Regions from separate parts of the Klebsiella sp. Sb-30 genome, predicted to be linked through region 2. Evidence: predicted binding sites of a transcription regulator. Region 2 holds the regulator's gene; each other region holds the start of a gene.

Region 1 (8,110 bases), 1.1 Mb from region 2:
GATGGCGCTGCGACTCCAGCCAGGCCAGACGTTCGCTCAGCCAGATGATACGCTCGCCGACGGAACGCAGTTCGCGCGGACCGGTAAACAGCGCCGCGTTATCCAGCGATTTCCCCTCTCCCAGGCGGTTAATCATTTTCTCGATCCCTTTTACCGGGCCGATAATCATCCGGGTAAACAGCAGAACCAGCGCCAGGCTCAGCAGAAAAAGAACCAGCGCCTGCCAGCCAAAAAACTGCCCGCGTTCGGCAATCTCCTGCTGAAGCTGTTGTCCGCGCGAGTAAACCACCGTTCGGGTGGCCTGAACCATCTCGCTGTTGGCGGCGGCAAAGGCTTCAAGGCTGGCTCCCGATGGCGCATCCGGACTGCTGTTTTTACACCTGAGCTGCGCCAGGTCGTTCAGCTGCTGGCTCAGCGCCTGCCAGATTTTTTCGTCCGGTAGCACCCCGGCATGAGCGTCAAGCATCTCGCTATAGCGTTTACGCTGATTTTGATAGACCTTCGCCAGCGTCGGATCGTCCAGTACGCAGTACTGCCGGTAGCTACGTTCCATTTCCAGCGACGCGTTCATCATTGCCTCACTGCGCCGGGCATCGACAAGCGTCGTGCGGTTAATATGCGCGGCCTGCGCGCTCAGCGCATTCAGGCTCTGCCACGCCTGCCAGGCCAGAACCAGCAGCGGCAGCAAAATCAACACAAACGAGAGCGTGACCAGCTGACGCAACGAACGGGGGAAAAGAGAGATTCGCTTCAAGGATAGGGTCTCAATCATTTGCTCACTATGATGCTACCTGAATATACCCAATATACTCTATGGATTTTGAGTTACAGGAAGGCGGCAAAGCTGAGAATCCCCGGGAGCTTACTCAAGTAAGTGACCGGGGTGAACAGATGCGGCCAACGCACCTGTAGCACAAAAGACGACGAGTATAACAAAGCCAGGCACAGGCCTGGCTTTGTTATGGAATAAGGCGGTGCCTAACTCGACGTTTCGCCCGATGGTTGATAAAGCAAAGCTGTTATCAGAAGTTGGACGGCAGGCACCTTGTTGTGCGTCATTCGAAGTTTATGTAGCGCGTCCCGAAGGGGCTGACATAAGAAGGTGAATGAGCCACTGCGTATTATTATGCATTAACTATGCCACATAGCAAAACAAATTGTTAACACAATGAAATATAATGAATTTATAACATTTAACCCGCACTTCGGCTGCGGTGACTTTTTAACCAGAGTGTCGCCGTTTAGCAACACATCGTGAGGCGTTTTTACACCTCTATATAAATCAATAAGTTAAATGTCTCTAATTGGCGACACCCCTCACCGGCGTTTGTCGGCAATTCCCGACACCGGCAGGCGACCGCCGTCACAAACGAAAAGCCCCCGCTCAACGTCGGGGGCCTGATACATTACGCTTCAGCCGGGAAGGCTTTGCGAACACGGCGGATCCTGTACAGCTCGCCGGATATTAGCCCAGCTGTTTACGTGCGTTGCGGAAGATGCGCATCCACGGACTATCCTCGCCCCAGTTTTCCGGGTGCCAGGAGTTAGCCACCGTGCGGAATACGCGCTCAGGATGCGGCATCATGATCGTCGCACGACCGCTTTCGCTGGTCACGGCGGTGATCCCGTTCGGTGAGCCGTTCGGGTTAGCCGGATAGCTCTCCGTCACCTTACCGAAGTTATCGACAAAGCGCAGCGCCACCAGACCTTTGCTCTCCAGCTGGGCCAGATGCGCGCTGTCACGCACTTCCACCTGCCCTTCACCGTGAGAAACGGCAATCGGCATCATCGAACCGGCCATGCCCTGCAGCAGCAGAGACGGGCTTTGCGTGACTTCGACCAGGCTGAAGCGCGCTTCAAAACGGTCGGAATAGTTACGCACAAAGCGCGGCCACAGGTCGCTTCCCGGGATCAGCTCACGCAGGTTGGACATCATCTGACAACCGTTACACACGCCCAGCGCCAGGGTCTGCGGACGGTGGAAGAAGGTGGCAAACTCATCGCGCACCCGCTCGTTAAACAGAATGGATTTCGCCCAGCCTTCGCCCGCCCCCAGCACGTCGCCATAGGAGAAGCCGCCGCAGGCAACCAGCGCCTGGAAATCAGCCAGCCCGGTACGGCCCGCCAGCAGGTCGCTCATGTGCACGTCGATCGCATCAAAGCCCGCGCGGTGGAAGGCTGCCGCCATCTCCACGTGGGAGTTAACGCCTTGCTCACGCAGTACCGCTACCTTCGGACGTGCGCCGGTGGCGATGTACGGTGCGGCAATGTCTTCGTTGATATCGAAGGTGAGCTTCACGTTAAGGCCCGGATCGTCCTCGCGACGTTTCGCTTCGTGCTCGCTATCGGCGCACTCCGGGTTGTCGCGCAGGCGCTGCATCTGCCAGGTGGTTTCTGCCCACCAGATACGCAGCGTGGTGCGGCTTTCGCTGAACACCGGATGCCCTTCAGCGGTGATGACAAAGCGGTCACCTTCCGTCGCCTGGCCCAGGTAGTGGACGCAGTCTGCCAGGCCATGAGAAGCCAGCAGCGCTTCAACCGCTTCGCGATCCGCGGCACGGACCTGGATAACCGCCCCCAGCTCTTCGTTAAACAGCGCCGCCAGACGATCGTCACCTAGCGCGGCAATATCTGCCGTCAGGCCGCAGTGGCCGGTAAAGGCCATCTCAGCCAGGGTTACCAGCAGGCCGCCGTCAGAGCGGTCGTGGTAAGCCAGCAGCTTACGATCGGCCACCAGCGCCTGCATCGCATCCCAGAAGCCTTTCAGCTGCGCGACATCGCGTACGTCGGCCGGAACATCGCCCAGCTGACGGTAAACCTGCGCCAGCGCGGTGGCGCCGAGCGCGTTACGGCCTTTGCCTAAATCAATCAGCAGCAGGGCGTTATCTTCCGTGGAGAGCTGCGGCGTCACGGTATGGCGCACATCTTCCACGCGGGCAAAGGCGGAAATCACCAGCGATAGCGGCGAAGTCATCTCGCGCTGCTCGCTGCCTTCCTGCCAGCGGGTTTTCATCGACATCGAATCTTTACCCACCGGAATGGTCAGTCCCAGAGCCGGACACAGCTCTTCGCCAACCGCTTTTACCGCTTCATACAGACCGGCATCTTCACCCGGATGACCCGCTGCGGCCATCCAGTTTGCGGAAAGTTTCACGCGATTTAACGCGCCAATTTGCGTTGCCGCGACGTTGGTCAGCGCCTCACCGACGGCCAGGCGAGCAGAGGCGGCAAAGTCCAGCAGCGCAACCGGCGCACGTTCGCCAATCGCCATCGCTTCGCCGTAGTAGCTATCGAGGCTGGCGGTGGTTACCGCGCAGTTTGCTACCGGAATCTGCCAGGGGCCGACCATCTGATCGCGCGCCACCATCCCGGTTACGGTGCGGTCGCCGATGGTGACAAGGAACGTTTTCTCTGCAACCGCCGGCAGGTGCAGCACGCGATTCACCGCATCGGCGAGAGTGATATCCCGACGATCCAGCGCGTCGCCTTTCACTTTCAGGGTCTGCACATCGCGGGTCATTTTCGGCGTTTTGCCCAGCAGCACATCCAGCGGCAGGTCGATCGGCTGGTCGTTGAAGTGAGCATCGCTCATATTGAGATGCAGTTCTTCGGTGGCTTCACCGATCACCGCATACGGTGCGCGCTCACGGCGGCACAGCTCGTCAAACAGCGGCAGCTGTTCCGGCGCGACCGCCAGCACATAGCGTTCCTGGGATTCGTTACACCAGATTTCCAGCGGGCTCATCCCCGGCTCATCGCTCAGGATATCGCGCAGCTGGAATTTACCGCCGCGACCGCCGTCGCTGACCAGTTCCGGCATGGCATTAGACAAACCGCCCGCGCCGACGTCGTGGATAAACAGAATCGGGTTTGCATCGCCCAGCTGCCAGCAGCGGTCGATCACTTCCTGGCAGCGGCGTTCCATTTCCGGGTTATCGCGCTGCACCGAGGCAAAATCAAGATCCGCGTCGGACTGACCGGATGCCATCGAAGAGGCTGCCCCGCCGCCCAGGCCGATATTCATCGCCGGGCCGCCAAGGACAATCAGTTTCGCCCCAACGGTAATTTCGCCTTTCTGCACGTGCTCGCCGCGAATGTTACCAATACCGCCCGCCAGCATGATCGGTTTGTGGTACCCGCGCAGCTCTTCGCCGTTGTGGCTGGTCACTTTTTCTTCATAGGTACGGAAATAGCCGTTCAACGCCGGGCGACCGAATTCGTTGTTAAACGCGGCGCCGCCCAGCGGGCCGTCGGTCATGATATCCAGCGCGGTCACAATACGATCCGGCTTGCCGAAATCTTCTTCCCACGGCTGTTCAAAGCCGGGAATCCGCAGGTTAGAGACTGAGAAACCGACCAGACCGGCTTTCGGTTTCGCTCCGCGACCGGTTGCCCCTTCATCGCGGATTTCACCGCCGGATCCGGTCGCCGCCCCCGGCCACGGAGAGATGGCCGTCGGGTGGTTGTGCGTTTCCACTTTCATCAGGATATGGGCGTCTTCCTGATGGTAGTCATAGCGGCCTTTTTCGCGATCGGCGAAGAAGCGCCCTACCTGAGAACCTTCCATGACCGCGGCGTTGTCTTTATAGGCGGAGAGAACGTAGTCCGGGGTCTTCTCAAAGGTATTTTTGATCATCTTAAACAGCGACTTCGGCTGCTGTTCGCCGTCGATGACCCAGTCGGCGTTAAAAATCTTGTGGCGGCAGTGCTCGGAGTTCGCCTGGGCAAACATATACAGTTCGATGTCGTTCGGGTTGCGGCCAAGCCTGGTAAACGCATCCTGCAGATAATCGATTTCGTCTTCCGCCAGCGCCAGCCCCAGACGGAGGTTGGCGTCAATCAGCGCCTGACGTCCCTGACCCAACAGATCGACGCTGGTCACCGGCGTCGGTTGATGCTGAGCGAACAGCTTTTCGCCCTCTTCCAGCGCGTCAAAGACGCTTTCCATCATCCGGTCGTGGAGTTCACTCGCGACAGCGGCCCATTGTTCTTCGCTCAGCGCAGTGGCTTCCACATAGTACGCCACGCCGCGTTCAAGACGCACAACCTGCGACAGGCCGCAGTTATGGGCAATATCGGTAGCTTTAGAAGACCAGGGGGAGATGGTGCCAGGGCGGGGGGTGACGAGCAGCAATTTACCGGTTGGGGTATGGCTGTTTAAGTTTGGGCCATACTTGAGCAGTCGTGCCAGCCTCTCACGCTCATCACCGCTTAACGGCGCGTTCAGTTCGGCAAAATGAACATACTCTGCATATATTGTGCTAACCGGCAGGTTGGCCGCCTGGAAACGTGCCAGCAGTTTATTAACACGAAATGCCGACAGTGCAGGTGAACCACGCAAAATTTCCATCATAAGTCTCTCGTCTTCGCAGCTTTCAATATGAGCCAGGGGGGAAACGGGCGCCATTATAGTGAATCCTGAGCCTCGACGAAACCGTTTGCGTGGAAATAAAATCATTCCCCTGGTTTATCAATTAATGTGACCTTCCTCGCGAATAAGTTGCCAACTGACGCATTCTTAAGCAAAATGCCGCTCATTCGAGGACTCTCTTTTAACTTTATCCGCTAATAGCCTGCTGAGGAACACAGAGCTGCAGAAGATTAACTCTCTGAAAAAATTAAAGATTAATTATCTGCTCATCGGCATTGTGACCTTATTGCTGGCGGCCGCCCTGTGGCCGTCGATCCCGTGGTCAGGAAAGCCGGAGAACCGTGTCGCCGGAATTATGGCGCGCGGCGAGCTGCGCATCAGCACCATCAATTCGCCGCTCACCTTCGCGACCATCAATAACAAAACCTACGGACTGGATTACGAGCTGGCGGAACAGTTTGCCGATTACCTCGGCGTCAAGCTGAAAGTGACCGTCCGCCAGAATATCAGTCAGCTGTTTGATGACCTCGATAACGGTAATGCCGATATGTTAGCTGCCGGACTGGTCTACAACTCAGAACGGGTCAAAAACTATCAGGCCGGGCCGGGCTACTATTCGGTGTCGCAACAGCTGGTCTACCGGGTGGGCAACACGCGCCCACGCAGCCTCGCCAACCTCACGGCGGAACAGCTGGTGATTGCCCCGGGCCACGTCGCCATTAACGACCTGCAGACACTAAAAGGAAATAAATACCCGGATCTCGGCTGGCGCGTGGATGAAAAGCGCGGGACGACAGCGCTGATGCAGGCGGTTATCGATGGCGAAGTGGATTACACCATTGCGGATTCGGTGGCCATTAGTCTGTTCCAGCGCGTGCATCCGGAACTGGCGGTCGCTCTGGATATCAGCGATGAACAGCCGGTGACCTGGTTTAGCGCCAGGAGCGAGGACAACTCGCTTTCGGCGGCGATGCTGGATTTCTTCAACAATATGAATGAAGACGGCACCCTGGCGCGGCTGGAAGAAAAATACCTTGGACACGGCAACGATTTCGATTATGTCGACACCCGGACGTTCCTGCGCGCCGTCGATAATATTCTGCCGGACCTACAGCCGATGTTTGAGAAATACGCGCGCCAGATCGACTGGCGCCTGCTGGCGGCCATTTCATGGCAGGAGTCGCACTGGGATCCGCAGGCTACTTCGCCCACCGGGGTGCGCGGCATGATGATGCTGACCCGCAATACCGCGCAGAGCCTGGGATTAACCGATCGTACCGATGCGGAGCAGAGCCTCAGCGGCGGTATGCGCTACTTGCAGGATATGATGAATAAAATCCCGGACTCGGTCCCCAAAGATGAACGAATCTGGTTTGCGCTGGCGGCTTACAATATGGGATACGCCCATATTCTGGACGCTATCTCACTGACCAAAAAACAGAAAGGCAATCCCGACAGCTGGGCGGACGTCAAGCAGCGCCTGCCGCTGCTCAGTCAGAAACCTTATTACAGCCGGCTGAAATATGGCTACGCGCGCGGTCACGAGGCATACGCCTACGTCGAGAACATCCGCAAATACCACATCAGCCTGGTGGGCTACCTGTCGGAGAAAGAGAGAAAGGATGAACAGCGGCTGGCGCTGGCCGGGGACTATCCGGCGGTGATGCCGGATGAACTGGATAAAGAACAGCGGGCGCTCCCCTTTTTCCAGTTTCGCGCGGAATCGTTAGTCGACAACGCCAGGCTGAAGATTCCCGGATTGGGACACTAAGCGTCTTCGACCCGACGCGCCTTTTTTAAGGCTTTTTTCTCTTCCCGCCGCCAGCGGAAAAAGTCGCTGAGCATACCTGAGCACGACTCTGCCAGAATCCCCTCGCTGATCTCCACCCGATGATTCATACCCGGATGGTGCAGAACATCAATTAGCGAGCCGGCCGCGCCGGTTTTTGCATCCCGGGCACCAAATACCAGCCGTGAAATCCGGCTATGCACCATCGCACCCGCGCACATCACACAGGGTTCAAGCGTGACATACAGCGTCGCGTCAATCAGGCGATAGTTTTGCAGGACCAGTCCCCCCTGACGCAGCGCCATAATTTCGGCATGCGCCGTAGGATCGTGACGCCCGATAGGCCGGTTCCACCCTTCGCCGATAACCTGATTGTTGTACACCAGCACGGCGCCGACCGGCACTTCGCCCTCTTCCCAGGCGCGTTTAGCCAGCGTCAGGGCGTGACGCATCCAGTATTCATCGTTCAGTTCATGGTCAGACAAAACGGGCACTCCTGCGGAAAAAGCGGGCCGCATTATACATGGCCGACAGACATTGCACACTATTCTAACTGGTGGAGATCGCCCTGCGGGGTGACCCGCCAGCGGTGCTGGCAAAAATGAAGCAGCGGATTATCCTGTTCGCTATCGCTATAGCCGCTGTACAGCTGCAGCGGCGCACCGATCTTCTGCTCCAGTTGCACCACCTTTTCATGGCCCAGACAGCGTAGCGACAGCCCCCAGCCTCCGCAGCGACGTTCCATCCGACTGGCGATGATGTTCACCCTGGGCAGCCAGGCAGTATCCCCGTAGACCTGTTCCACCAGCGATTGCGGCGATCCGGTAATCAGCCAGACGTCAGCATCGTGCCGGGTCAGGTAGTCCGACAGCCGGGCCTGCACCACCGGAAAAGCCGTCACGCGCTGGCGAAACCAGCGGACAAAGTCGGCCTCAAGCCGCTTTAGCGCG
Region 2 (8,110 bases):
TTTACGTTGGCAACGGCAAGTTTATTCAGTCGCCGCGTACCGGCCGCGATATTCAGATCACCTCATTAAGCGAAGATTACTGGATTCGCCACTATGTCGGCGCACGCCGGGTGATGACCCCCAAAACCATTCGCTGAACCTGACCTGCCGCACCTGCGGCAGGTCAATTCCCCGGCTATAACGCCATGCTCATCTCATGCCAGGACATCCCGCCATGATCCGAGGCCGAAGGCCGCTCGTAGCGAAAACCAAACCGCTCATACAGGGCCACGTGTCGGTCTTTGCACATCAGGTGAATGGCGCTCTTCTGCGCCTGTGCCATCTGCCGGATAAATCGCTCCATCAGGGCGGTCGAATACCCTTTTCCCTGGTGTTCAGGCGCAATGACTACAGACATAATCACTACATTCGGCGCGCGGGGATCGTGCCCGACCAGCTCCTTGAAGGCTTCATCCGACATAACGACTTCCCACGCGCACCCTGAGTTAATAAAGCCAATAACCTCTCCTTGCCGTTCCATGCAAAGAAATCCTTCCGGGTACTGCTGGATTCGGGTGGCAATCTTTTCACGGGTAGCCGCCTCATCCCCTTCATACGCGCTCGTTTCAATTTCAAAACAGCGTTCGACGTCGGCCAGGGTCGCCTGGCGATAGACTATGTTAGACAAAACAGACCTCTGCAAAATGGATTTTTCAGTAATCACTTTATATTTCAACAGCAACAGCGATCAACCGGCTCTGCTGAAATGCGCTGCCTTGCGCTCCGGCGAAGGCTTAACCAGGTACATTTGTTAAATATACCCTTTATCATTGCAAGGCTTTTAACTCCCTTCTGCAAGTGTTAGCATTCCGATCACAATAAAAACCTGTTGCACTCGCCCCGGCGAGGGACAGTACATGCTGTTGTGGATGGTCAAACATCCTTTGAATGTGAGCTAGAAAACAAGAAGTTATAAGGAGAGTAACAATGTCGTTTGAATTACCTGCATTACCGTATGCAAAAGACGCCCTGGCGCCGCACATTTCCGCAGAAACCCTGGAATACCACTACGGCAAACATCACCAGGCCTATGTCACCAACCTCAACAACCTGATCAAAGGCACCGCGTTTGAAGGTCAATCTTTAGAAGCGATCGTCCGCTCTTCTGAAGGCGGCATCTTTAACAATGCGGCCCAGGTCTGGAACCATACTTTCTACTGGAACTGCCTCGCGCCGAATGCGGGCGGCGAGCCGGAAGGTGAGCTGGCAGCCGCCATCAATCAATCCTTCGGCAGCTTCGCAGAGTTCAAAGCGAAGTTTACCGACGCGGCAGCGAAGAACTTTGGTGCAGGCTGGACATGGCTGGTTAAAAATAGCGATGGCAGCCTGAGCATTGTCTCCACCAGCAACGCTGGCACGCCGCTGACCGGCGACGCCAAACCGCTGCTGACCGTGGATGTCTGGGAACATGCCTATTACATCGACTACCGCAACGCCCGTCCTGACTATCTGGCGCACTTCTGGGCGCTGGTAAACTGGAAGTTTGTGGCGGCCAACCTGGCGGCCTAAAACGCTAACGCAGAAGGGGAAACCCTTCTGCGAATACACCGACTACTGTCCGACCAACGCCTCTTCCGGCTGCGAACGCCCGCCGAACAGCACCAGCAGCAGCGCCACACCGGCAATTATCGCCCCCATCACCGGCACAAAGGCATAGCCCAGTCCGCCGGAAATCACCGCGCCACCGGCTGCCGCCCCCAGCGCATTGCCGAGGTTAAAGGCCCCGATATTGACCGACGAAGAGAGCCCCGGCGCTTCATGAGCCACCCGCATCACCCGCATTTGCAGCGGTGGAACCACGGCGAAGGTCGCCCCCCCCCAGACCACCATACTGATTGCAGCCCCCAGCTGCGTCTGCGCCAGCAGCGGAATCGCCAGCATGATGACCATCAGCAGCAGCAGAAACCCCTTCAGCGTCCCGGAGACGGAACGGTCGGCGAATTTACCGCCGAGGTAGTTACCCAGCGAAAAGCCGACGCCAATCAACACCAGCATGGCGGTGACGAACAGCGGCGAGGCGTGCGTAATGGTGTGCAGCACCGGTGAAATATAGGTATAGAGGGTAAACATCGCGCCGGCCCCCAGCACGGTGGTCAGCAATGCGGAGAGCACCTGCGGACGAACCAGCACGGAGAGTTCCTGCTTTACGTTCGGACGCTCGCCAGCGCTGCCTTTGGGCAACGAAAACCACAGGCTGACCATCGCCACCAGCCCCAGACCTGCCGTCGCGAGGAACGACATCCGCCAGCCGATGGTCTCGCCAAGCCATGTCGCCGCCGGAACGCCGCCAATGTTAGCGATGGTTAACCCCATGAACATGGTCGCCACCGCACTGGCCTGTTTGTGTTTTGGCACCACGCTCGCCGCCACCACCGAACCGAGGCCGAAGAAAGCGCCGTGGTTAAGGCTGGTGATAATGCGCGAAATCAACAGCGTGGTGTAATCCGGCGCCATTGAGGAGAGGACGTTACCCAGCGTAAAGATCGCCATCAGAAAAATCAGCGCATTTCTGCGCGCGCGATGAGAGAGCAGCAAAGTCATCAGCGGCGCCCCGACCATCACGCCGATCGCATAAGCGCTGATCAGCATTCCCGCCGCCGGAATTGACACGTCGACGCCTTTGGCAATTACCGGCAGCAGCCCCATCGGGGAAAACTCCGTGGTGCCAATACCAAACGCGCCTATCGCCAGCGCTAACAAGGGAAAGTTGATTTTCATTCAATGACTCCAGCAGACCGCCATCGGCGACGGTATCTCATCAGAAGTCAAAAGCATGACATCAATCACAAAAAAACAAAAGTAAACGAAATGGCAAAAGATTTTTGCGAAATTGATAATAATGGCGGGATGTCGGGGGAAAGAGGCCTCTCCCCCGGATAAATCAGTGCAGCACCGCTGTCAGGCCGGCGGCCACGATGAGACCCAGGACAATAATCGTTGTCGTCAGCGAAAACTTTAAATCTGTATCCATCAATTTTTCCCCCCAGTTATCCCCACATGAAAAGTGAGCTTGCTCATTTTTGCACAATATAGCGCAAAAATCTTCCATGTTTTAGGGTGATGCACATTTTTGCTCTTCCCCTTTGCCGCAAGATCGGACAAAATCCCACGCTAATTTGAAAGCGTATCGGCCATTGACCCCTTCCTGTCGTTCTGTGTCGTTTTCCCGACGTGATGCAATGTTGAAAATTGTATTCAGGGTGTGTATAGGCAAACGTTTACGTATCGATAATCAGACGATCAGGTCAAGGTCTGGAGTGAGAAGTAATGGCAACAATTAAAGATGTAGCGAAGCGCGCAAACGTTTCCACTACAACAGTGTCACATGTAATTAACAAAACCCGTTTCGTGGCGGAAGAAACCCGCAACGCCGTGTGGGCGGCGATCAAAGAGCTGCACTACTCCCCCAGTGCCGTTGCTCGCAGCCTGAAGGTTAATCACACCAAATCGATTGGCCTGCTGGCCACCAGCAGCGAAGCGGCCTATTTCGCTGAGATTATTGAAGCCGTAGAAAAGAGCTGTTTCCAGAAAGGCTATACCCTGATTCTGGGCAATGCGTGGAACGATCTCGAAAAACAGCAGGCCTACCTGTCGATGATGGCGCAAAAGCGCGTCGACGGCCTGCTGGTTATGTGTTCTGAATATCCGGAATCGGTGCTCAGCATGCTGGAAGAGTACCGCCATATTCCGATGGTGGTAATGGACTGGGGTGAATCCAAAGCCGACTTCACCGATTCGGTCATCGATAACGCCTTCGAAGGCGGCTATATGGCCGGTCGCTATCTGGTGGAACGCGGCCACCGTGAAATCGGCGTGATCCCGGGTCCGCTGGAGCGTAATACCGGCGCCGGCCGCCTGGCGGGCTTTATGAAAGCCATGGAAGAAGCGCAGATCGCCGTTCCGGAAAGCTGGATTGTTCAGGGCGACTTCGAGCCTGAATCCGGCTACCGCGCCATGCAGCAGATCCTCAGCCAGCAGCATCGCCCGACGGCGGTCTTCTGCGGCGGCGACATCATGGCGATGGGCGCAATCTGTGCTGCGGATGAGATGGGACTGCGCGTGCCGCAGGACATTTCGCTGATCGGGTATGATAACGTGCGTAACGCCCGCTATTTCAGCCCGGCGCTGACCACCATCCACCAGCCGAAAGATTCGCTGGGGGAAGCGGCCTTCAATATGCTGATGGATCGTATCGTCAACAAGCGTGAAGAGTCGCAATCTATTGAGGTTCACCCGCGGCTGGTAGAGCGTCGCTCCGTCGTAGACGGCCCGTTCGTCGATTATCGTCGCTGATCGCCCGTGCGGCGCCGGTTACTCCGGCGCCCGCAGCCACTCCCGGTTCAACGTTTCGCTGTCCCCCAGATAATCCAACAGCCACGACAGCGCCGGTGACGTGTCGCTCTGCTGCCAGGTCAGGCAGCACGCGGCGTCCGGGAACGGGTTTTCCAGCGCCAGCGCGGTCCATTCACCGCGGTCAATCCAGGGGCGGGCAAAATGGCTCGGCACCATTCCTACGCACAATCCCGCCGAGAGGCAGGTAGCTGATGATTCCCAGTCCGGCACCACTACCCTTTTCTGGTTGTCCAGTAGCCAGGTCGTGCGTTTCGGTAACGAACGGGAAGTGTCCTCCCGGACCAGCGACGGCCAGTTGCGCAACACATCATCGCTCAGTGGCCCGTTCATCTGCGCCAGCGGGTGATGGCTGGCCACTACGCAATGCCAGCTCAGCATCCCCATATCGCGAAAGGCGTAGCGCCCCCCGACCGGAATCGAACGCGTTGCCCCGATAGCCAGTTCCACGCGCCCGTCGGCCAGCGCGTCCCAGACGCCGTTGAAGACCTCCTGAAAAACAATCAGCTCGACATCGGGAAAGTGACGATAAAAATCGACAATCATCTGACGCATACGGGCCGGTTTAACAATGTCGTCTACGGCTATCGACAGCTGGCCGCGCCAGCCGTTGGCTATCTGCTGACACTGCTGGCGAGTGATCTGCATTTTTTTGATAACAGATCGTCCTTCCTGTAAAAACCAGAGCCCGGCGGGGGTCAATTCGACATCGCGATGGCGGCGTTCAAAAAGCGGTACTGCCAGCCACTCCTCCAGCTGACGTACGGTATAACTGACCGCCGAAGGTACGCGGTGCAGCTCCTGAGCCGCTGCGCTAAAGCTGCCGTTGCGGGCGACAGCATCAACAACTTCGAGTGAGTATTCGGACCACATATTCTGCCTGCAAAAATTTTGAATGCATGTAGCAAATATTAGCGTTTCACAAGCCAGAATGCACTCCCTACACTCTGCGGCATCATACCTGCACCTATAAGAGAATGTTATGCAACAACCCGGGAAAGGATTTTTAGTGTGGCTGGCGGGACTCAGCGTGCTGGGTTTCCTCGCCACCGACATGTATCTGCCGGCCTTTTCGGCCATCCAGCAAGATCTCAATACGTCTGCGGCGTCGGTCAGCGCCAGTCTGAGCCTGTTCCTCGCCGGCTTCGCCATCGGACAGCTGTTCTGGGGCCCGCTCTCGGACCGCTACGGACGTAAACCGATTCTGCTGACCGGGCTGGCGATCTTCGCTATCAGCTGTCTGGGAATGCTGTGGGTGCGGGATGCCACCCTGATGCTGGTGCTGCGCTTTATTCAGGCGATCGGCGTCTGCGCGGCGGCGGTGACCTGGCAGGCGATGGTCACGGATTATTATCCAGCCCAGCGCACTAACCGTATTTTCGCCACCATCATGCCGCTGGTGGGTCTATCGCCGGCTCTGGCGCCGTTGCTCGGCAGCTGGCTGCTTGCCCATCTGGAATGGCAGGCCATTTTTGCCACCCTGTTTGCCATCGCCCTGCTGCTGATGGTACCCGCCCTACGCCTGAAGCCGGTCGTCAGGCCGCAGGGTGATGTCCGCGAGAAGTTGACCTTTATGACGCTGCTGCGTTCGCGCGAATACAGCGGCAACGTGCTGATTTACGCCGCCTGCTCCGCCAGCTTTTTTGCCTGGTTGACCGGGTCGCCGTTTATTCTCCATGAGATGGGCTACAGCCCGACCGCTATCGGTCTTAGCTATGTTCCGCAGACAATCGCCTTTTTAGTCGGTGGCTATGGATGCCGCGCGGCGCTGCAGAAATGGCAGGGCCAACAGCTGCTGCCCTGGCTGCTGGTGATTTTCGCCGTCAGCGTGGCTGCAACCTGGATGGTTGGTCGGGTTGAAGATGTCTCAATCATTGCGGTGATGATTCCCTTCTGCGTGATGGCCGTTGTCAATGGCGGGATTTACCCGATTGTTGTCGCCCAGGCGCTGAAGCCGTTCCCGCAGGCGACCGGCCGTGCCGCCGCGCTGCAGAATACGCTGCAGCTTGGTCTGTGCTTCCTGACCAGTCTGCTGGTCTCCGCGCTGATTGCCACACCGCTGCTCACCACCACCAGCGTGATGCTGGTCTCGATCGTGCTGGCCGGGCTGGGTTATTTTATGCAGCGTCACAGCGCCTGCCTGACTACCGAATCGTCGCATGCATAAACGCGTTTCGGCGATGTTAAGGCTCAGTAATTAGCCTGCTAATATATTTTTATTGAAAGCCGGATTTCAGCGGCCTATACTGAACCGGCTTCACATAAATAAAATATTTTTTACGATTAACGGCAGCAGGATGCGTCCCGTTTCACCATGGAAGGCCTTTCGGCAAGGGTTATCGCCCTTCCTCTGTTCTACGTCGGATAGCAGCTTCACGGATATTCCGTGAGATTTCTCACAAAGCCAAAAAAGCGTCTACGCTGTTTTAAGGTTCTGATCACTTGGGCGTGATGGAGAAGCTATGAGTTCATCGTGTATAGAAGAAGTAAGCGTACCAAACGACGACTGGTACCGAATTGCAACCGAATTGCTCGGTCGCGCGGGCATTGAGGTCAATGGCCCCGCCCCCTCCGATCTGCGGATTAACAATCCGCTCTTTTTTAAACGCGTTTTACAGGAAGGCTCGCTGGGGTTAGGCGAAAGCTATATGGACGGCTGGTGGGATTGTGAACGGCTGGATATATTCTTCCATAAAGTACTGCGCGCCGGGCTGGAAAATCAGCTCCCGCATCATCTCAAAGATACGTTGCGCATCGCAGGTGCTCGCCTGTTTAATCTACAAAGTAAAAAGCGCTCCTGGATTGTCGGAAAAGAACATTACGACCTCGGCAACGATCTTTTCAGCCGTATGCTCGACCCCTATATGCAATATTCCTGCGCCTACTGGAAAGAGGCGCAATCGCTGGAAGAGGCGCAGGTGGCAAAATTAGATCTTATTTGTCGCAAGCTGCAGCTGGAACCGGGGATGCGGGTGCTGGACATTGGCTGCGGCTGGGGTGGTCTGGCTTACTATATGGCCAAAAATTATCACGTTAGCGTAGTCGGCGTGACCATTTCTGCCGAGCAGCAAAAAATGGCCCAGCAAAGATGCGAAGGGTTAGACGTCACCATTTTGCTGCAGGACTATCGCGATCTGCATGACCACTTTGATCGCATTGTTTCCGTCGGGATGTTTGAACACGTGGGACCTAAAAATTACGCCACCTATTTTGAAGTGGTGGATCGTAATTTGAAACCTGACGGCCGTTTTTTATTGCACACCATTGGCTCCAAAAAAACGGACCACAGCGTCGATCCGTGGATCAATAAATATATTTTCCCCAACGGTTGTCTGCCTTCGGTTCGTCATATCGCGCAAGCCAGCGAATCCCATTTTGTGATGGAAGACTGGCATAATATCGGCGCCGATTACGATACTACGCTGATGTCCTGGTACGAACGTTTCCTGGCCAGCTGGCCCGATATCGCCGATAACTATTCGGAACGGTTTAAACGTATGTTTAGTTATTATCTGAACGCCTGCGCGGGGGCTTTTCGCGCGCGCGATATTCAGCTCTGGCAGGTGGTCTTTTCTCGCGGTGTTGAAAACGGCCTTCGCGTCGCCCGCTAAAAATATCCCCCGTTAAAACGGGGGATATTCTTTTCTTTTATGCTTCATCCGGCGGCGGCACCCGATCATTCATCGCTCAGGTGTTGTGCCGCTTCTTTGGCTGCCAGCAC
Region 3 (8,110 bases), 2.0 Mb from region 2:
CGACGTGGTAATAGTGAAACATTGTTGTAAAAGTCTGGTGGACCCAATGCCCGAACCCGTTGACGAACCGGCGCTCAATGGAGTGCGCCTTAATCTGCGGATTGTCTCCGTGGTGATGTTTAATTTTGCCAGCTACCTGACAATTGGCCTGCCGTTGGCCGTTCTGCCGGGCTATGTCCATGATGTGATGGGATTTAGCGCGTTCTGGGCCGGCCTGGTCATTAGCCTGCAATATTTTGCCACTCTCCTCAGCCGCCCTCATGCCGGACGCTACGCCGATCTCCTTGGGCCGAAAAAGATCGTGATCTTCGGGCTATGCGGCTGTTTTCTCAGCGGTTTAAGCTATCTGCTGGCGGCCGTCGGCAGCGGCTGGCCGATCCTTAGCCTGGCTCTGCTGTGCCTCGGCCGGGTGATTCTCGGTATCGGGCAAAGCTTTGCCGGTACTGGTTCAACGCTATGGGGAGTGGGGGTGGTGGGCTCGCTGCATATCGGGCGGGTGATTTCGTGGAACGGAATCGTGACTTACGGGGCGATGGCGATGGGGGCGCCGCTCGGCGTGCTCTGTTACTCCCTTGTCGGGCTGCCGGGGCTGGCGTGGGCGATTATGGCCGTGGCGCTGGTCGCTATTCTGTGCGCGCTGCCGAGGGCGGCGGTCAGAGCGACGAAGGGCAAAGCGATGACGTTTCGCGCCGTGCTGGGCCGGGTCTGGCCGTATGGGATGGCGCTGGCATTGGCTTCCGCCGGGTTTGGCACGATCGCGACGTTTATTACCCTGTTTTACGACGCCAAAGGCTGGGACGGCGCGGCGTTTGCGCTGACGCTATTTAGCTGCGCGTTTGTTGGCACGCGTCTGCTGTTCCCCAATGGCATTAATCGTCTGGGGGGACTGAACGTCGCGATGCTGTGCTTTAGCGTTGAGATTGTCGGACTTCTGCTGGTGGGGTTGGCTGAGACTTCATCGATCGCCAAAGTCGGGACCTTCTTTGCTGGCGCCGGTTTTTCACTGGTCTTCCCTGCGCTGGGGGTGGTGGCGGTGAAGGCGGTGCCGCAGCAGAATCAGGGCTCGGCGCTGGCGACCTATACGGTATTTATGGATCTGTCTTTAGGCATTACCGGGCCGCTGGCCGGGCTGCTGATGGCATGGGCCGGGATTTCCACCATTTATCTGGCGGCGGCGGGGCTGGTGACGGTGGCGCTGTTGCTGAGCTGGCGGTTAAAAAAACGGCCCCCGGCGGTGTCACCGGAGGCCGCTACGTCAGGCCAGTAGTTACTGGATGACGAGGGTATTGATGATGTTTTCAGCTGCGCTTTGCGCCTGCTGCTGATTGTCTGCCGGCAGCGTGATCTGCAGGGTCAGCAGCTTATCGTCAACCTTGCCGAGAATGACGGAAGACCAGGCGGTCTGGCCTTTGGCGGAGATGATGCTGTCCAGCTGCTGCAGCGTGTGGCCTTTGATATCAATCGATTTATTGGTGACAACCTGCAGCTGTGGATCGCGGCTGCGCTGCTGATCTTCCAGGCGTTGAGCCAGCACGCTCAATTCTTCATTGGTGCTGTCACCAACAATCACGATCACCGCTTTCTGTCCGGTGGCGTCAGAATAGACGTGCATGTTATTGGCCTGGGTACCCAGCTTGCCGCTCTGATCGGTCATTCCTGCTGGCAGGGAAAAACTCAGCTTGCCATCCAGCAGGCTGATATTTTGTCCGCTGGCGTTGCTTTCCGCAGCAGCCCCGGCAGTCGGCGTTTTTGTGTCGCTGTTATCACAGGCCGCAAGCCCCATAACCAGCAGGCCAATACCGACATATTTAACCAAATTGCGCATTGACATCTTCCTTTCGATAAACGGCCATTAACGGCTCATTCGCTTATCTTATCACATCAACCTGCGAGTACTCTTAACCTGGCTGCAATGCGGATAAATCAGATTTATCTGCCAGTTTTTTCAGCAGCATATTCAACAACATGCCATACATCGGCAGGAAGAAAACAATGCTAATCAGTACCTTGAAGCTGTAGTCGACAATCGCGATTTCTCCCCAGTTCGCCGCCATAAACGGGTCCGGACTACGCCAGAAAGCGATGAAGAAAAAGGCCAGGGTATCGCTGACGTTGCCGAACAGGGTCGAGGCGGTCGGCGCCAGCCACCAGCGGCGGTTTTGACGCAGGCGGTTAAAGACGTGGACATCGAGGATCTGGCCCAGCGCGTAGGCCATGAAACTGGCGGCGGCGATACGGGCGACGAACAGGTTAAAGTGGGTCAGCGCGGCAAAGCCTTGCCATTCGCCCATATAAAACAGGGACGAGATGCCATAGGAGATCAGCAGCGCCGGGACCATCACCGCCAGGATAATGCGTCGTGCCAGCGGCGCGCCGAAAATCCGCACCGTCAGATCGGTGGCGAGGAAGATAAACGGAAAGCTGAACGCGCCCCAGGTGGTATGAAAACCAAAAATGGAGATCGGGAGCTGCACCAGATAGTTGCTGGAGGTGATAACCAGCAAATGAAAAAGAGAAAGCCAGACCAGCGCTTTTTGACGCTGTGACGTTGTAAATGGACTCATATTGTGACCTTTTTAGTGATTGGGGTGAGGGAACCCAATAAATCAATACTCGTGCTGTGTTTTGCCAACCCACGAGTACCAGTTTGAAGCGGCAGAATGATACTGCGTTGAGCGGGTATTGCAATGGTTGTTTTTCGCGCAAACGTTAACCTGACTTGCGTAGCGGAAAAGTGGGGGTAAACTAGGGCCGTTTTGTTGATGTGAGATGAAAATGACCGAACTTTTCTCCAGCCCTGACCACACTCTGGATGCTCAGGGCCTGCGTTGCCCGGAGCCGGTAATGATGGTGCGTAAGACCGTACGTACAATGCCGGTGGGCGAAACGCTGCTGATTATCGCCGACGATCCGGCGACAACCCGTGATATTCCGGGTTTTTGCCGCTTTATGGAGCATGAGCTGCTGGCGCAAGAAACCGCGGCGCTGCCCTATCGCTATCTGATTCGTAAAAGCCATTAAGCACGGGTTTACGTGCCTCTCCCGGAGGCGGGGCAATGCCCCTGTCCGGGCTACAAAATCCAAAGACCGCACGCTTCCGTAGCCCCGGTAAGCAGCGCGCCACCGGGGTCTTTCCGCTTACTTCTTACGTAACAGTCGCAGGGCGTTAGCGGTCACCAGCACCGTTGCCCCCGTATCGGCCAGCACCGCCAGCCACAGCCCGGTCAGTCCGAGCAGCGTAGTGATAAGAAAAATTCCCTTTAAGCCAAGCGCAATCGCAATGTTCTGCCGAATATTGGCGTGGGTGGCGCGGGCCAGGGAAATCATCTGTGCCAGACCGGTTAAGCGGTTATGCGTCAGGGCGGCATCGGCGGTTTCCAGCGCCACGTCGGTTCCGCTGCCCATGGCGATACCAATGGTGGCGGCCTTCATTGCCGGCGCGTCATTAATCCCGTCACCGACCATCGCCAGCGGCGCAGCGGCATTGAGCGCCGTGACCGCCTCCACTTTATCGGCCGGCAGCAGCCCGGCACGGAATTCCAGCCCCAGTTCCCCGGCAATGGCGGCAGCCGCCCGCGGGTTATCGCCGGTCAGAATTACGCCCTGCACCCCCAGACGATGCAGATCGTCGACCGCCTGACGGGCGTCGTCTCGCAGCGTATCCTGCAGCGCCAGAATGCCGAGCAGAGACTGTTCGCGCAGTACCAGCACAACCGTCTGACCCGCGCTCTCCAGCTGCTGAATCTGCGCCTCATGCTCTGCGGCGGCGTCGTTGCCTGCCGCGCAAATCAGTATCTGATGACCGTCGACCTCGGCTTCAATGCCCGAACCCGCCAATGCGCGCTGACCGCGGGCAGACGGAATCGTCAGCTGGCGCTGCTGGGCTTCGCGCACGATGGCCTGCGCCAGCGGGTGGCTGGAGCCTTGTTCCACTGCCGCCGCCAGCGCCAGCAGGTCATTTTCATCCACGTCATTCAGGGCGATGGCGGCGGTGACGCGCGGTTGGCCGACGGTTAGCGTCCCGGTCTTATCAAAAGCCACCTGACGTATGCGACCCAGTTGCTCAAGCGCTGCGCCGCCTTTAATCAGGGCACCGCGACGCGACGCCACCGCCAGCCCGGAAGTAATGGCCGCCGGAGTGGAAATGACCAGCGCACAAGGACAGCCGATCAGCAGCAGCGTCAGACCTTTGTAGATCCACGGTAGCCAGGCGGCGGCAAAGAACAGCGGCGGTACGATGGCGACCAGCAGGGCGACGACCATAATGGCCGGTGTGTAAATCCGGCTGAAACGATCGATAAAGCGTTCAATCGGCGCCCGACGTTCCTCCGCTTCTTCAATCAGCTTCAGAATGCGGTCAATGGCGCTGTCGCCCGGCTCAGAAATCACCGTCAGTTGCACCAGGCGGTCGACGCTGGTGGCGCCTGCCGCCACGCGTTCTCCGGAGCGGCGCTCGACCGGCACCGACTCACCGGTTAAGGCACTTTCATCGAAGCTGGCGAACGGTGTGCGCAGCTGACCATCGGCGGGCAGGCGACCACCTGCTGCGACTTCAATTACGTCTCCAGGGCGGAGATCGCGCTGGGCGACGGTTTCCCGCACGCCGTCACGCAGGCGAGTGGCGGTATCGGGTTTTAACGCCATCAGCGCGCTTACCCCCTGGCGGGCACGGCTGGCCGCCCAGCCTTCAAGGCGCTCGCCAACCATAAACAGCAGCAGCACCATCGCGGCTTCGGCCGTTGCGCCGATAAACAGTGCCCCGATGGCGGCGACGCTCATCAGTGTTTCAATGGCAAACCAGCTACCGCTGCGGATCAGGCGCAAAGCCTGACGAGCGACGGGCCACAGACCCACAAGCGTGGTGGCAATGAATGCCAGCTCGCCGAAGGGGTGGTTGAGCTGCTCCAGACCCCAGCTCAGCGCCATCAGTAGTACCAGCGTTATCAGCGGCAGGTTCTCGCGCAGAGGTGAGGTTTCCGGCGGCGGGGCGCTTTCATCGCGCAGCGTATAGCCCGCGGCACGTACCGCGCTTTCGACGGCAGTGCGAATATCGGCATCGGCGTTGACCAGCAGTTTTTCGGTGGCAAACAGAACCTGCACCTGGTTGACGCCGGGTACCTGGCGCACCGCCGTTTCGACTTTACGGGCGCAGGCGGCGCAGTCCATGCCTTCAACCAGCCAGCGATAGCGCGCCTCGTTTAACCCCTCGCTGTCGGCGGCGTTATCGGCGGCACAGCCAGATTCCGTGCAGCAGCTGTCAGCCTGGGCGACAACCGGCTTTAATTTGAATGACGAGAACTGTGGGACTTTTTTATCCTGCGTTTCTGGAGTCGACATGGGACCCTCCCGGTAATGATAATTTTCTCATTACCAGAAGGATACACTCTGGAGTCGACTCCAGAGTCAAGCGCAAAATTACAGATACAGCGCGCGGACGATCAGAAAGTGGCCGGCAAAGTAGAAGGCGGCGGCGATGGCGTTATCGGCGCGGAAGCGACGGCGATAGTGGCTGATCAGCCAGACAATATTACTCAACAGCAGGAATGTCGCACCGGCGAAGCCTGAGAATGCGGTATCCGTCGGGCGGAAGAACCACAGCTCACCGGCCAGCCAGACCATCACCAGGGTCATGCCGATAAAGGTGAAAACCGGCATGCGCAGATCTTCCAGCCGGCTCCAGATGACCGCAAGCAGCAGCGCGCCGATAACCAGCAGCACCAGCGGCAGCGGCCAGAAAAACGACATCGTCATCTGGCTGGCAAACCAGATCGTGTACAGCAGATGCGACAGGAAAAAGGCCCCCACCGCATACATCACCCGCTGGCGCGGCAGCAGCGTTAATGCATCGCCCAGCAGCGAAGCGCACAGCCCGGCGAGTACCAGGTAGCTGATAGCGTTGAACATTGGCGCCTGCCAGGCCAGCAGCAGCAGCAGGATCAGCGTGACGGGTTTAAAAACCCAGCGCTGCCACGTGGGGCCGCGATAGGACGCATCGACGAAAAGCCATGCGGAGAAACAGACAGCAATAAACGACCAAAGCATAGTAAGTCCTTGTATCTGTTATTATTAAGTGAGTGGTGTATTGGCAGTACTGAAACTTAGTGTAGTGGTTCGGGCGGGCAGATGACAACGTTAATCAAGGCGCGGTATGCTTATTCCTGAGAATTCTTATGGGTGAGATGAATGAGCAAGGTTCCCCTGTTTTTTATTATCGTCGTCGCCATTATTGTGGTGGCCGCATCGGTCCGCTATGTACAGCAACGACGGGAAAATATGGCTAACGACGCCGCGCCGCTGCTACAAAAGCGGGTGGTGGTGAGTAACAAACGGGAGAAGGTGCTCAACGATCGCCGGTCGCGCCAGCAAACCGTAGCCCCCGCCGGCAGCGATATGCGCTATGACGTGAGCTTCAGGCCGGAAACCGGTGGCCTGGAAGTCAGTTTTCGGCTTGAGGCGGCGCAATATCATGCGCTCAGCGTCGGTGACCGGGGAACGCTGAGCTACAAAGGCTCAAGGTTTGTCGCGTTTACGCCAGAACCTTGAGCCCACGAGGTTACTTCTTACGCAGCGTGGCCTTGAGTTTTTTCTGCCAGGCCACCAGTTCAAACACGCCAAAGATAAAAATACGGACCTGTTCAAAACGGCCCAGCGGCGGGGCATCTTTCGGCTGAGTGGCCTTCAGCAGCGTCAGCTGCAGACCGTGCATCAGGATCATAAAGATCAGAGCAACGTTAACGAAGATGTTCAGCGGCTTCGGGAAAGGCTGAAACAGGTTTAATAATAAAAATGCCCAGACGCACAGCATCAACACGCGGCCAAAATTAATCAGCATGATTTTCTCCTTTTGCCTCACGTTGATAGAGACGGTAGGCGACCTGTCCGGCCACTTTCTCACGATACAGATGCCAGCATGCCGGCACCGGCGGTAAACCATTTTCGACTTCGCTCTCAACGTAGATGAGCGCTTCATCGGCGAGCCAGCCGTTATTTTCCAGCAGACGCAGCGTCTCTTCCAGCAGACCTTTGCGGAAAGGCGGATCGACAAACACGATATGGTGCGGCGTGCCTGGCTGATTAAGGTAGCTGAGCGTATTGGTATTGACCACCTTGCCATGGCTGGCTTTCAGGGTCGCCAGGTTTTTTTGCAACTGTTGAGCGACGCCGCGCTCCATTTCCAGCAGCGTGGTGCTGCCCGCATAGCGCGACAGCGCTTCCAGCCCGAGGGCGCCGCTGCCGGCAAAGCAATCGAGGCAGTGCGCATCGACCATGACAGGCGCCAGCCAGTTAAAAAGGGTTTCACGGACCCGGTCGGTAGTCGGGCGCAGGCCCGGGCTCTCGGGCACCGGTAATTTCCGCCCCCGCCATTGCCCACCAATAATACGGATCTGGCCGCTGCCCGTGTGGTTTGGTTTCTTCATCTCGTTGCTCAGGTCTCCACTTTCAGCCCGCTATTCTAGCGATCGAACGCGGATGACGAAACCTTAATCCGGGGGCGGTGATGCGAGTTAAGTTAAGTGATAGACTATCCGACTAATTTCATCATTTTTCAGCTTCCGCTATTGTTATGCCGAAGCTGTGCCATGAATAAACAGCGGGAGTGTCGTCGCAAATGGCAAAAGAGAAAAAACGTGGCTTCTTTTCCTGGCTGGGCTTTGGACAAAAAGAACAGGCGCAGGAAACCGAGACCGAACAGAAAGTAGAAGGGCAAACCGACGTTGCCGAACAGCATTCGGCTACAGCGTTGCCTGCTGAGACGGTGGCGGCACCAGAAGCGGATACGGTAAGCGCTTCTACGGTGGAGAAAGAGGACGCGGAAGCTTTTGCGGCCGATGTCGTTGAGGTGACTGAACAGGTTGTTGAGAGCGAATTACCGCACTCTGAGCCGGTGACGCCTGCGGTCGAAGCCCCGGCCGAAGTCGAAGCGATCCCTCAGCCGCACGCTGCTATTGACGAAGCGCCAGCCGCCAGTACGTGGGTCGAAGAGGCTGCCGTTGAACAGGTTGTGGCTGAGACCGCTGCTGAAGAGACGGTTGCTGAAAAGCTGCCGGCGGAAGACCTCGCTGCTCCGGAGTCGCTGGTCGAAGATGCGATCGCTCAGCCGGTTGTCGCG
Region 4 (8,110 bases), 1.6 Mb from region 2:
AAATCGTCATCCATCGCTTCAATAAAGCGCGCTTCGAAGGCGTCGCCGCCGGCCGGCTCTACCGATTTGTCGGTACCGCGCAGCGCGGTATACAGACGCTCCAGCGCAGAACGAGCCTGCTTGAGGTTTTCTTCGCTGTAGTTCAGCTGGCTACGATAGTGGCCGGACATCAGGAAATAGCGAATGGTCTCCGCATCGTAGTACTTCAGCACGTCGCGTACGGTAAAGAAATTGCCCAGCGATTTTGACATTTTCTCGCGGTCAACCATCACCATCCCGGAGTGCATCCAGTAGTTAACGTATTCCCCGTCGTGAGCACAGGTGGACTGGGCTATTTCGTTTTCATGATGCGGGAACATCAGATCCGAACCGCCGCCATGGATATCAAAATGGTTGCCCAGCTGTTTGCAGTTCATCGCCGAACATTCAATGTGCCAGCCAGGACGACCGTTGCCCCACGGCGACGGCCAGCTTGGCTCGCCCTCTTTCGACATTTTCCACAGCACGAAGTCCATCGGGTTACGCTTGACGTCAACGACATCCACGCGGGCGCCGGCCTGCAGCTGGTCCAGATCCTGGCGCGACAGCTGCCCGTAATTCGGATCGGTCGGTACCGAGAACATCACATCCCCGTTGTCCGCCACGTACGCATGACCGCGGGCGATCAGTTGTTCAGTGATTTCAATGATCTCGGGAATATGATGGGTGGCGCGAGGCTCCATATCCGGACGCAGAATATTCAGCGCATCGAAATCATTGTGCATTTCGGCAATCATGCGATCGACCAGCGCGACAAAGCTTTCGCCGTTCTCATTAGCACGCTTAATGATTTTATCGTCGATATCGGTAATGTTGCGCACGTACTTCAGCTTATAGCCGAGAAAACGCAGGTAGCGGGCAACCACGTCAAAAGAGACGAAAGTACGGCCATGGCCGATGTGACAGAGATCGTAAACGGTAATTCCACACACGTACATGCCCACTTCCCCGGCATGGATAGGCTTAAACTCTTCTTTTTGGCGCGTCAGTGTATTAAAAATTTTTAACATCGAAGATTCCGTGTAGACGTGTGTGAATATCAGGTCGCGTATTCTAACCTTAATTCAACCCCGAAGCAGCACACAATGCAAGGTGATCGAACCCGGCGGTTATGCTATAACAGCCCCCTATGTCACGCCCAACTTTGGGTTTAAGCACCACAATCATCGGAACAGGATGCAAAAATGGTTACTTTCCACACTAATCATGGCGATATCGTCATCAAAACCTTTGACGACAAAGCGCCGGAAACAGTTAAAAACTTCCTGGATTACTGCCGCGAAGGTTTCTACAACAACACCATTTTCCACCGTGTTATCAACGGTTTCATGATCCAGGGCGGCGGCTTTGAGCCAGGCATGGAGCAGAAAACCACCAAATCCCCGATCCAGAACGAAGCCAACAACGGTCTGAAAAACACCCGCGGTACTCTGGCCATGGCCCGTACTCAGGCACCTCACTCCGCCACCGCGCAGTTCTTCATTAACGTTGTCGATAACGACTTCCTGAACTTCTCCGGTGAAAACCTGCAGGGTTGGGGCTACTGCGTCTTTGCCGAAGTGGTTGAAGGTATGGACGTGGTCGACAAAATCAAAGCGGTGGCTACCGGCCGCAGCGGCATGCATCAGGATGTGCCGAAAGAAGATGTGGTGATCAAAAGCGTCACCGTCAGCGAGTAATTCGTGGCGACACTTTTTATTGCGGATTTGCATCTGCAAACAGAAGAACCGGCGATCACCGCCGGTTTTCTACGCTTTTTAGCCGGCGAAGCCCGCGAGGCGGACGCGCTGTATATCCTTGGCGATCTGTTTGAAGCCTGGATTGGCGATGACGATCCGAACCCGCTGCATCAGCAAATCGCCTCGGCAATCAACGCATTAACTCAATCCGGCGTGCCCTGCTATTTTGTTCACGGCAACCGCGACTTTCTCGTGGGCCAGCGCTTCGCACGCGCCTGCGGGATGCGGCTGCTGGCGGAAGAAAACGTGCTCGATCTGTATGGCCGTCGGGTCCTGATCATGCACGGCGATACGCTGTGCACCGACGATCCGGGCTATCTGGCTTTTCGTGCCAAAGTCCATACACCGTGGATTCAGCGTCTGTTCCTTGCCCTGCCGCTGTTTATTCGCCGCCGTATCGCCGCCAGAATGCGCGCCGACAGCAAAGCGGCCAACAGCAGCAAGTCGCTGGAAATCATGGATGTCAATCCGCAGGCCGTGGTCGACGCGCTGGAAAGACATCAGGTGCAGTGGCTGATTCACGGTCACACGCATCGCCCTGCCGTCCACCCGCTAGAGGCCAACGGCAAACCGGCATTTCGCGTCGTCCTCGGCGCCTGGCACAGCGAAGGGTCGATGGTCAAAGTCAGCAAAGACGACGTTGAGCTGATCGCATTCCCGTTTTAATTTCCAGCGCATTTTCACCCCATCACCGGTGACGCAACCGTTTTCCTTGCCGAAAGATCATGTTATTCTCTGTGGCCTCTAAAGCAGTGTGAAGCACACCCACAGGAGTTTTAAGACGCATGTCTTCCCGCAATAATTCGGCGCGTATCGCCATCGTGATGGGGTCCAAAAGCGACTGGGCTACCATGCAGTTTACCGCAGAAATCCTTGATGCCCTGAACGTTCCGTACCATGTTGAAGTGGTCTCCGCACACCGGACGCCCGATAAGCTGTTTAGCTTTGCCGAAGACGCGGAAAGCAACGGTTATCAGGTGATTATTGCCGGCGCGGGCGGCGCGGCGCATCTGCCGGGCATGATTGCGGCGAAAACTCTGGTGCCGGTATTAGGTGTGCCGGTGCAAAGCGCGGCGTTAAGCGGCGTAGACAGTCTCTACTCTATTGTTCAGATGCCGCGCGGAATTCCCGTCGGCACGCTGGCCATCGGCAAAGCCGGTGCCGCCAATGCGGCCCTGCTGGCGGCGCAGATTCTGGCGGTGCACGATGCCGAACTGCATCAGCGCCTGAGCGCCTGGCGCCAGGCCCAGACCGATGAGGTGCTGGAGAATCCGGATCCGCGGGGTGCGGCATGAAGCAGGTTTGCATCCTTGGCAACGGCCAGCTAGGCCGGATGCTGCGCCAGGCCGGTGAACCGCTGGGTATCGCCGTCTGGCCAGTCGGTCTGGAAGCCGATCCTGAAGCGGTGCCGTTTCAGCAAAGCGTGATCACTGCCGAAATCGAACGTTGGCCGGAAACGGCGCTCACGCGTGAACTGGCGCGCCACCCGGCGTTTGTTAACCGCGATGTGTTCCCGATCATTGCCGACCGTCTGACGCAAAAACAGCTGTTTGATAAGCTGGAGCTCGCCACCGCGCCGTGGCAGCTGCTGGCAGATAAAAGCGAGTGGCCGGCGGTATTCGCACGTCTGGGCGAACTGGCTATCGTTAAGCGTCGCGTGGGCGGTTACGATGGTCGCGGCCAATGGCGACTGCGCGAAAACGACATTGCGCAGCTGCCGGATGAAAACTATGGCCAATGTATTGTTGAGCAAGGCATCAACTTTTCCGCCGAAGTGTCGCTGGTTGGCGCCCGCGCGCAGGATGGCAGCACGGTGTTCTACCCGCTTACCCGCAACCTGCACCAGGAGGGCATTCTGCGTACCAGCGTCGCCTTCCCGCAGGCCAATGCCCGCCAGCAGGACCAGGCGGAAAGCATGCTTACCGCCATTATGAACGAGCTGAACTACGTGGGCGTGATGGCGATGGAGTGTTTTGTCACCGCTGACGGCCTGCTGATTAACGAGCTGGCGCCACGCGTGCACAACAGCGGTCACTGGACCCAGAACGGGGCCTCGATCAGCCAGTTCGAACTGCATCTGCGGGCGATTACCGGCCTGCCGCTGCCGCCGCCGGTAGTGAACAGCCCTTCGGTGATGATCAACCTGATCGGTAGCGATCTGAACTACGACTGGCTGAAGCTGCCGCTGGTGCATCTGCACTGGTACGACAAAGAAGTGCGTCCGGGGCGCAAAGTGGGTCACCTTAACCTGACCGACAGCGATACCGACCGCCTGAGCGCCACGCTGGAAGCCTTAAAACCTATTCTGCCGCCGGAGTACGCCAGCGGTATCTTCTGGGCGCAATCCCAGCTGGCTTAACCCTCCTGACACATTCTGGCGCCCGGCGCATCCGCCGCCTGTGCGCCCGAATGAAAACGGCTATTTGCCGGGGAATTGATCTTCGCCCTTCCCCGGCAGACATTCAGGCGCGTAGAATCCCCTCCTTGCTTTAAAGATTTTCTTATTTTAAAGACGCTTTCAGTTTGACTTCAGAAGGATGACCCATGAAAAATGGGACGGATTACCGCACCATTCTCACGGCGGACACGCCAATCATTGACGTCCGCGCCCCGATCGAATTCCGCCAAAGCGCACTTCCTGCGGCACTGAATCTGCCGCTGATGGACGACGCCGAACGCGCCGCCGTCGGCACCTGCTATAAACGACACGGCGCGGACGCGGCATTAGCGCTGGGCCATCAGTTAGTCAACGGCGAGGTGCGGGAAAAGCGTCTCGCCGCATGGCGTGATGCCTGTTTACGTTATCCGCAGGGCTATCTGTGCTGCGCCCGCGGTGGCCAGCGTTCGCACATCGTGCAACAGTGGCTACATGAGGCCGGCATCGAGTACCCGCTGATCGTCGGCGGCTATAAGGCGCTGCGCCAGGCCGCTATCCAGTTCACCGAAGAGCTGGTCCAACGCCCGATAGTGCTGATCGGCGGCTGTACCGGCAACGGCAAGACCCAGCTGGTCTGCTCCCGACCCGACGGTATCGATCTGGAGGGGCTCGCCCACCATCGCGGCTCATCGTTCGGCCGCACGTTGCGTGACCAGCACGCCCAGGCAACATTTGAAAACCATCTGGCGGTGGCGATGTTGAAAAAAGCCGGGCAGCATCGTCGCTGGGTGCTGGAAGATGAAGGACATATGATCGGCGCGAACCACCTGCCGGAATGCATGCGTGAGCGCATGGCGCAATCGCCGCTGGCGGTAGTGGAAGACCCGTTTGAGATCCGCCTGGAGCGCCTGCGGGAAGAGTATTTTGACCGTATGCACCGTGATTTTATTGATGCTTACGGTGAAGAGAAAGGCTGGCAGGAGTACAGCGAATACCTGCATCACGGTCTGTTTGCCATTCGCCGTCGCCTGGGACTACAGCGTTTTGCCCAGCTCACCGCCCTGCTTGACGAGGCGCTGGCTTCGCAGCAGCGAGATGCTACGACCGATGCCCATTTTGCCTGGCTGGTGCCGCTGTTGAAAGAGTACTACGACCCGATGTATCGCTATCAGCTGAGCAAAAAAGCGGAAAAAATTATCTTTCGCGGCAGCTGGAATGACGTCGCCTCCTGGCTGACGAAGTAATCAAATTCCCTACAGCCCCGGCTTGCGGCGTCGACGCCTTAGCCGGGGCTACGGGTGAGCCTGTAACCCCGGTAAGCGCAGCGCCACCGGGGAGTCGCAGCCGCTTAGAAGTCGTAGCGCAGACGCACCAGGTTCATATCGCCCAGGTTGTCGGTGCTGGACGTAAAGACGTGCTCATAATCAACGCGGAAACCGTAATCCAGCTGGAAGCTGATCCCCAGCCCGTTATCAATTCGCTGATAGTTACGGCCGTTGACGTACTCCAGGCGATCGCCCATAAAGTACGGCTGAATCGTTTTCACCGCGTACTGACCAATCGGGAAGGTATAACCGGCGAAGTACTCAATCCCCCAGGCATCCCCGGCGAAATAGTCGTAAACATCGGTTTTCTTCGTGGTCATAAAGTTCTGATACCAGCCGCCACCGAAGGAGAAGGTCCAGTTATCCGGTTTCCAGCTCAGCGCCGTACCGAGGATATTCTGATCATAGGTTTTGTTGTCTGCTGTTGACGGGTCGCGCATCTCGGCACGGGTGTAGTTCCACGCGGTCCCCCAGGTCAGGTCCTTAGTGATGTGATAATCCACGCCCACGGAACCGCCGCCTTTACGTTTATAGCGCAGGCCATTGCCCGGCAGATATTCATTATCTTCAAACAAATAGGAGGCATAGAGGTCAACGTCACCCGCCGTTTTCTTATATTTCAGCATATTACGGGAACGATACGAACCATCGTAGTCGCCGTTGATGCCGTTACCCGGCGCCTGGGCGATCATGTCGTAATCCCAGATATCGGTTTTCGCCCCAACCACATCATAGTAAATACTGTTTTGCTGACCGTAGGTTAGTGTCCCCCAGGTGTCGCTCTTCAGCCCGGTGTACAACATACGGCGGCTCGTATTATTGGCGCCTTCCGCATAGTGGTTATCCCAGTCAAACAACGCCGGAATATTGACCCCCAGCTCGTAATAGCTGATCCAGCTAATATCATCAAACAGATAATAATCAGCGGCGAAGCGGAAACGGGTCCCGCCATCAAAACCATTACGTTTATAAGACCCTTTATCGCCGTCGCCGGACATCATGTTGAACTGCGGACGAATACTCCCGCCGACGGTAAAGTTGAGGCGGCTCAGCGGATCTCCGGCCTGCGGGTCCTGTTTCAGTAGCGTAATCTCAGCCTGGGATGCGAAAGAGGTTAACGCCAGTGCTGCGCCGATCGTCACCGCCAGCGCTTTTATTTTATGTGCCATGCTTTTTCCTTGAGTAATAAGCAACCTTATAGTTTCCAGCTGAATATTAACCGTGATTTGGCATGACGTGTTGTTGGGTTTTTAATGTTTAGTGCTGTTAAAAATCAGTGAGTTATCATTTTGTGCGTTTAAAAAGTCAGCGATTATCATTTCATCGTTCTGTCATTAAAATGAAGTACTGCCGCTCAAACATTATCCATGGAGGAAGCATGTCGAAAAAACTACTGCAGCTGCACTTTGCCTTTAACGGCCCCTTCGGCAGCGAGATGTCCCGCCAGCTCGTGGAGCTGGCCGAGTCCATCAATCAGGAGCCGGGGTTTATCTGGAAGGTCTGGACTGAAAGCGAAAAGAACCACGAAGCGGGCGGGATCTATCTTTTCGAGGATGAAGATACCGCCCTCGCTTATCTCAATAAGCATACCGCGCGCCTGAAATCACTCGGCGTTGATGAGGTTATCGGCAAAGTTTTCGACGTCAATGAACCGCTCACCGCGCTGAACCACGGTCATCTGCAATAGCGTTTATTTCGCGATAGCGCGCGTATTTTGCCGGGCGGCGGCTGACGCCTGACCCGGTCTACGGTTCCAATATATCAACAGGCTCTATTTTCCCGTCGGTTCGGGCAAGCGCAGCGTCGCCAGGCGCTTGCCCGATGAGGTCTCCCTCCAGTCACTGGCTGAACTGGCGAAACAAGGCTTTGCCTTTTAACAGACGCAACCCCAGCCAGCCGCCGCATAACGACAGCAGGAGCGCGCCGCACAGCGGTAACATCACCCACAGTCGCCAGTCCGGCGACCACGGAAAATCAAACACTTTGGTTTGCAGCATCGCCAAAGCCACCTCCGCGCCGATGGCCGCCACTATTCCGGAAACCACCCCCAGCAGCGCAAACTCCGCCCACAGCGTGGTACGCAACAGCGACTTTCCGGCCCCCAGCGTGCGCCAGACCACCAGCTCCTGATAGCGCTGGCGCATACCGACCTGGACCTGCGCCAGCAGCAGCAAAATGCCGCACGCGGTCACCAGCACCACCATCACCTCCAGCGCCCGACTGACCTGCGTCAACACCTGACCCACCTGACGGAGAATCGCGCCAATATCCAGCAGGCTGACGGTGGGGAATTCGCGGTTAAGCTGCGTCAACAGCGTATTGCCGTTATCCCAGCGGAAGCTGGTCAGCCAGCTCTGCGGCTGCTCGTCAAGCGCATTCGGCGGGAAGATAAAGAAGAAGTTTGGCCGCAGACTTTCCCAGTCAACTTTGCGTACGCTGGTGACCGTCGCGCTGAACTCCTGAGTATCGCCGGTAAAGGTCACGCTATCGCCAGGTTTGATCGCCAGCCGCTGCGCCAGTCCTTCCTCGATTGACACCTCTCCTGCTTTGGGCGGCCAGCTGCCGGCCACCAGCGGATTATGATCCGGCCGCTCGCTGCGCCAGGTCAAATTCAGCTCACGGTTCAACGC

Evidence for each region. The regulator PurR, encoded in region 2, represses purine synthesis genes. The targets are predictions, from matches to a motif close to CANGCAAACGTTTGCNTG.
Region 1: the regulator PurR is predicted to act here: its motif matches at 5,428-5,445, upstream of purL (phosphoribosylformylglycinamidine synthase).
Region 3: the regulator PurR is predicted to act here: its motif matches at 2,700-2,717, upstream of tusA (sulfurtransferase TusA).
Region 4: the regulator PurR is predicted to act here: its motif matches at 2,475-2,492, upstream of purE (5-(carboxyamino)imidazole ribonucleotide mutase).

Annotation. Positions count from the first base shown of each region.
Region 1 covers NZ_CM172749.1:1,293,270-1,301,379, reverse strand. Annotated here, with positions in the region: gene AC236I_RS06265 (sensor histidine kinase) at 1-754, opposite strand, end outside; gene purL (phosphoribosylformylglycinamidine synthase) at 1,466-5,353, opposite strand; gene mltF (membrane-bound lytic murein transglycosylase MltF) at 5,610-7,142, shown strand; gene tadA (tRNA adenosine(34) deaminase TadA) at 7,139-7,645, opposite strand; gene yfhb (phosphatidylglycerophosphatase C) at 7,705-8,110, opposite strand, start outside.
Region 2 covers NZ_CM172749.1:2,373,742-2,381,851, reverse strand. Annotated here, with positions in the region: gene AC236I_RS11155 (C40 family peptidase) at 1-137, shown strand, start outside; gene AC236I_RS11150 (GNAT family N-acetyltransferase) at 176-667, opposite strand; gene sodB (superoxide dismutase [Fe]) at 967-1,548, shown strand; gene AC236I_RS11140 (MFS transporter) at 1,591-2,757, opposite strand; gene cydH (cytochrome bd-I oxidase subunit CydH) at 2,921-3,010, opposite strand; gene purR (HTH-type transcriptional repressor PurR) at 3,307-4,332, shown strand; gene punR (DNA-binding transcriptional activator PunR) at 4,351-5,262, opposite strand; gene punC (purine nucleoside transporter PunC) at 5,372-6,556, shown strand; gene cfa (cyclopropane fatty acyl phospholipid synthase) at 6,852-8,000, shown strand; gene AC236I_RS11110 (riboflavin synthase) at 8,066-8,110, opposite strand, start outside.
Region 3 covers NZ_CM172749.1:331,331-339,440, forward strand. Annotated here, with positions in the region: gene AC236I_RS01515 (MFS transporter) at 47-1,267, shown strand; gene AC236I_RS01520 (DcrB family lipoprotein) at 1,268-1,825, opposite strand; gene AC236I_RS01525 (7-cyano-7-deazaguanine/7-aminomethyl-7-deazaguanine transporter) at 1,899-2,564, opposite strand; gene tusA (sulfurtransferase TusA) at 2,776-3,021, shown strand; gene zntA (Zn(II)/Cd(II)/Pb(II) translocating P-type ATPase ZntA) at 3,139-5,337, opposite strand; gene AC236I_RS01540 (lysoplasmalogenase) at 5,416-6,042, opposite strand; gene AC236I_RS01545 (DUF2500 domain-containing protein) at 6,184-6,543, shown strand; gene AC236I_RS01550 (DUF1145 family protein) at 6,554-6,832, opposite strand; gene rsmD (16S rRNA (guanine(966)-N(2))-methyltransferase) at 6,822-7,418, opposite strand; gene ftsY (signal recognition particle-docking protein FtsY) at 7,610-8,110, shown strand, end outside.
Region 4 covers NZ_CM172749.1:4,005,723-4,013,832, forward strand. Annotated here, with positions in the region: gene cysS (cysteine--tRNA ligase) at 1-1,049, opposite strand, end outside; gene ppiB (peptidylprolyl isomerase B) at 1,224-1,718, shown strand; gene lpxH (UDP-2,3-diacylglucosamine diphosphatase) at 1,722-2,444, shown strand; gene purE (5-(carboxyamino)imidazole ribonucleotide mutase) at 2,564-3,073, shown strand; gene purK (5-(carboxyamino)imidazole ribonucleotide synthase) at 3,070-4,137, shown strand; gene mnmH (tRNA 2-selenouridine(34) synthase MnmH) at 4,323-5,399, shown strand; gene AC236I_RS18765 (porin) at 5,504-6,649, opposite strand; gene AC236I_RS18770 (monooxygenase) at 6,859-7,167, shown strand; gene ybbP (putative ABC transporter permease subunit YbbP) at 7,319-8,110, opposite strand, start outside.